One region of the Streptomyces sp. NPDC043952 genome, then DNA from elsewhere that is predicted to be linked to it. Evidence: riboswitches for the same ligand, from Rfam matches in the RefSeq annotation. Region 1 holds a riboswitch; the other holds the start of a gene.

Region 1 (2,442 bases):
CGCAGCTGGCTCATGCGGACGGCGGCGGCGAGGTCGTGGCCGACCACGTCGCCGATCGCCAGGGTCGCCGAGCCGTCGGGCAGCGGGAAGGCGTCGTACCAGTCGCCGCCGACCTCGGCGCGTTCGCGAGCGGCGACGTAACGGGCCGCCAGCTGCAGCGAACCGAGTCCCGTGAGATCGGGCAGGAGCGAGAGCTGAAGCTGTTCGGCGGTGTGACGTTGCAGCGCGTACAGGCGTGCGTTGTCCAGTGCGAGGCCGGCGCGGTGCCCGAGGTCGGCGGCGATGGCCTGCTCCTGCTCGTCGAAGGGAAGCGCCGGCGCGTGCCTGACGAAGGTGAGCGCGCCGAGCGCCTGGCGGCGTACGCGCATGGGCACGATGAGCGCATTGCCAGCGCCGAGCGTGCGGTAGAGCGCCCACTGGGCGGCCTGCAGTGCGTCACCGGGGTCCGGCGCGGGGATCTCGGCCAAAACTGCTGGTTCGGTGCTGCGCAGCACCTTGGCCAGGGCCGCATTCGAGCCCTGGTGGTCGGGCAGGGTGCCCCCGGGCAGGACACGGAGTGCGCGATCGGCGTCGCGGTCGGTGACGGTCAGTCGGCGCAGCCCCTCGCCGTCGAGCACGTCGACGATGCAGGCGTCGGCCAGGTGGGGGACGACGAGGCGGGCCAGTCGGCACAGCGCCTCTCCGGCGTCGAGGCCGGAGGCCAGGGCTCGGCTGGCCTCGGCGAGCAGCCGCAGCCGGGTCGCGGCGACCGCCGCGGACAGCGGCCCCGCACCGGTCGACCGCCGGGTATCCCGCTTCATCCTTCCCTCTTCCCGACGAGGGCCTGCGCCCTGCCGTACAAACCTGTTGCCGCACATGGGCCCCAAGCGTCCCGGATTGTTTCCGCTCGCTCGCGGAGCGTAATCCTCGTGCGGAGGGTTGCGGTGCACCACTGCCACATCTGGCGGCAGGCGGCGGGAATGGCGCACTATGGAGGCACGGGCGATGAGGCTCGCCCTTGACCGCACATCCCGTGCTGATGGCCTCTGCTCGACGGTACGTCGCTTCGGCGCCGGCCGTCGTTCGCGACGAGCCGGGAGGTGCTGGCGTCTTGCCGTTCCTGAGTGTGCTGTTCACCGAGCCGGAGGATCAGGCCACCGCCTCGAAGGTGGGTGAACCCGACTACTTCGCCGATCTCAATCTCGACCAGGTCGTCGCCGATCTGACGGCGGGGCGAGAGGCGTACGATCTCGCCCCGTTCTTCCACGCCCGACTGCGCAGCCCGGCCACGATCGTCTACCGGCATGAAGTCTTCCGCGATCTGGACGATCCGGACGTGGCTCAGGGCGTGGCGGAGTTCGCCTCGTCGATGCGTGACATGCGTGCCCAGCGCACCCGGGCGTCGCAGCTGCGCCACCGCTATCAGCAGGCGAGCTGGTTCCTGGCCGCGGCCGACACCTATCGGCGGACGGTCGCCGGACTTCAGCACGTTCTCGCCGAGACGGATCCGGCGTCCCAGGCGCTGCGCCGCTTGCGGGAGTACCTCGCCGACTACGTGACGGCGCCGTCCTTCGCACGCCTGACGTCGGACATCGAGCAGGTCCAGGCCGCGCTCGATTCCGTGCGGTACTGCATGAACATCGGCGGCGGCAAGGTCACGGTCACCCGGTACGCCGATGAGGACGACTACGGGGCCGAAGTGCTGGCTGCGTTCGAGAAGTTCAAGCAGGAGGAGGCCAAGAGCTACCTGGTGTCGTACAAGAACTTCGTGGACATGAACCACGTCGAGGAAGCCGTCCTGGACCGCGTGGCGCTCCTGTTCTCCGAGGAGTTCGCCGCGCTCGACGCCTTCTGCACTCAACACCGTGACCACGTCGACGACGTGGTCACCGCCTTCGACCGCGAGATCCAGTTCTATCTCGCCTACCGGGACGTCATGGGCCCACTGCAGACGGCCGGTCTGCCGTTCTGCCATCCCCAACTCTCCGCCGCATCAAAGGAGATCGCGGCACGCGAGATGTTCGACCTGGCGCTGGCCGACAAGCTCGTCGAGGCCCGCGAGCCGGTGATCACCAACGACTTCCACCTGGCCGGCGCCGAGCGGGTCCTGGTCGTCTCCGGCCCCAACCAGGGTGGCAAGACCACCTTCGCCCGCGCCGTAGGCCAGATGCACCACCTCGCCGCCCTCGGCTGCCCCGTCCCCGGCACGGAGGCCCGCCTGTTCCTGTGCGACGAGCTGTTCACCCACTTCGAGCGCGGCGAGAACCTCAAGGACCTCTCCGGGAAACTCCACGACGACCTGGACCGTGTCCACGCGATCCTCCAGCGGGCCACACCGCGCAGCCTCGTCATCATGAACGAGGTCTTCACCTCCACCACCCTCGACGACGCGCTCCTGCTCGGCACCCGCGTCCTGGAGCAGATCATCGATCGGGATCTGCTGTGCCTGTGCGTCACGTTCGT
Region 2 (2,442 bases), on a different contig from region 1:
CTCCCGTCCCGCCATGATCCGCAGGACGGTGGACTTGCCCGTGCCGTTCGGTCCCACGACACCGATCCTGGCGCCGGGCAGGAACGAGAGGGTGACGTCGTCGAGGATCACCTTGCCGCCGCGGGCCATACGGGCCTTGCGCATCGAGTACACGTACATCCGCGATGCCTCCGGAAGCCGGGCGTCGGAATCGGCGGCTGGTGCTCGCAGAGGCCATCAGCACGGAACGTGCGCTCAAGGGCGAGCCTCATCGCCCGTCTCCGTCCATGGTGCGCCCGCCCGGCCGGCCCGCGCCAGCCGGCCAGGCCACCGGGGCCACCGCCCTGAGCACGCGGGCGCCCCGCGCACCCGTTCAGGCGATGTGCAACCACACGCCGATCCATGTCACGGCCACGCCGCCGCAACCGAGCACAGCCGCCCACCGCACGGGACCGCCCGCGAAGAGGCGCCCCAGGACCGCTCCCAGCACGGTGAGGGCGACGACGGCCAGCACCACCACGATCCACGACAGGTGCGGCGCCGCCGCTCCGGCCAGCAGCGGCAGCGTCGCCCCGGTGAAGCTCGCGGTGCAGGCGATCACCGTGGCGGTGAGCGCGCGCGTCAGCGCGAGCCGGCCGAGCCGGGTCGTGGCCAGTTGTCCCCGCCGCGTGAGGTTCAGCTGCCGCGAGGCGCGGATCAGATAGGCGCGGCGGTCCGCGTAGTCGGCCACGAACACCGCGAAGGCCGCCGTCGTCAACGCCACCAGCCCCACCCGCAGCGCCAGCGAGACGCCGACCGGCGCACCCGAACCCACCAGCGACGCGGCGGCGAGCGTCAGCGCGTTGAGCAGGCCGTCCACCAGGCCCAGGACCAGCGGGAGCATGGACCGCGCGGCCAGGACCCGCAGACCGCGGGCCGGGGTCATCGCGAACGCGGCTTGTTGTCCAGCAGGTAGGCGCCGGCCACGACCTCGTCGACGCTGTGGACGACGGCACCGGTGTGCTGGATCGCCTCGGTCAGCGCGCCGACGTCGATGTCGTCGCCCTCCACGGTGACGTTCGTGCCGACGGTCTCGATGTCGATCTCGGTCACCGCGATGTTGACCGCCTTCACTCCGGACACGGCCTCGATCACCGACGCGAGGTGGATCAGATCGGGTTCCTCGACCGTCTTGTCGACGTCCAGGACCAGCCGTCGTACGGGCATGTCCGACTCCTTCCGCCGGAGCCGAGGAGGTGGGCGCGGCGCGATCGCGGACGACCTCGGGCCGGCGCGCTCGGGAGCGGCAAGGCGACGGCACCTCCTGGCTCGTGACCGTCGGCGGGCAGCCGCGGCGGCTGCCCGACCGGGAGAGGTAGAGGCCATCAGCACGGATGTGCGGTCAAGGGCGAGCCTCATCGCCCTCTCCATGGTGCGCCATCCCGCCCGCGTCCCGCCAGGACCGCCGCGCCGACAGCCACTCCGCCGGCCGCACCTGAGGGGCCGTGAGCCGTCGCCGTCGGGGCGCCGGGTCACTCGGACGGGGGTCGTCGGCGCTCCACGACGGGAGCCCTGAAGACCAGGACGGCCCAGCCGCCGTATGCGGGGCGGAAGACGGCGCGCGCCGCCACGCCCCGCGCCCACAGCCGGTCGGCCTCCCCGGCGGCGGCCCGGCGGGCGGCGGGCCCGGTCCCGTAGCGCAGGACCCGGGCGACCGGATCGCCGAGACCGCTCATGGGCCGCCTCCGGACCACCGCGGCGACCGGCCCTCCGGTGTGCCTACGACTACCCCGGCTGACGGACCGTCCTCGCGCCCCCGGCCTTCGCCCATCCGGATCACCACCCTCGTCGGGCAGGGACCGTCGGCGGCGGTGTGCCGCGGTTGGCGGTGGGCCCCTCCACCGTCCGTCTCACCTGCACGGTACGACACGGCCGGCCGGATTGCCGCCTCGCCCGGCGGCCGGTGGCCAGGGCGCGGGGGCGGATTGCGCGCCGCGTCGGCGGGGCATCGGTGCGTAGGGCGGTGACGAGGCGCGCCGTCGGCCCCCGGCCCGCGCCGCGCTGACGGCCCCCACCGTGAGGGGAAGACGCGGTCACGGTGTGCGATCATCCGGCTCAGGGAGCCCTGCCGGGTGCGGACCGGCCCGCACCCGCTCGGACGGGAGCCGCACCCGCACGGACGGGAGCCGAGGTCGCCCGCCCCCTGCCGGCCGGGCGGCCCGCCGCCCCAGGGACGCCGGGAGGAGCGTCATGAGACGAGAGCCGACGCCGGCTGCGGCAGCGTCGTCCGAAGCGCTGCCGCCCGAGGTCGCCGCGGCCCGGCTGCGGCTGCTCGCCGACGTGAGCCGCGCGCTGGCCTCCGGGCTGGACGCGAAGGAGTCGCTGGGCAGACTCGCCCGGCTGGTCGTGCCGCAGCTGGCCGACGCCTGCGTCGTGGACGTCGTCGAGGGCGAAGGCGTACGGCGGCTCACGGTCACCGACCGG

What was found. Region 1 has a riboswitch for fluoride ahead of AC069R_RS16210 (MutS-related protein). Riboswitches for the same ligand answer to the same signal wherever they lie in the genome.
Region 2: another riboswitch for fluoride. It lies ahead of AC069R_RS23395 (DUF211 domain-containing protein); the one in region 1 lies ahead of AC069R_RS16210 (MutS-related protein).

Annotation. Positions count from the first base shown of each region.
Region 1 is NZ_JBWKES010000012.1:18,968-21,409, forward strand. It holds gene AC069R_RS16205 (PP2C family protein-serine/threonine phosphatase) at 1-800, opposite strand, end outside; fluoride riboswitch at 972-1,035, shown strand; gene AC069R_RS16210 (MutS-related protein) at 1,091-2,442, shown strand, end outside.
Region 2 is NZ_JBWKES010000021.1:89,730-92,171, reverse strand. It holds gene ettA (energy-dependent translational throttle protein EttA) at 1-159, opposite strand, end outside; fluoride riboswitch at 201-264, opposite strand; gene AC069R_RS23400 (hypothetical protein) at 353-904, opposite strand; gene AC069R_RS23395 (DUF211 domain-containing protein) at 901-1,185, opposite strand; fluoride riboswitch at 1,328-1,390, opposite strand; gene AC069R_RS23390 (hypothetical protein) at 1,491-1,694, opposite strand; gene AC069R_RS23385 (PP2C family protein-serine/threonine phosphatase) at 2,209-2,442, shown strand, end outside.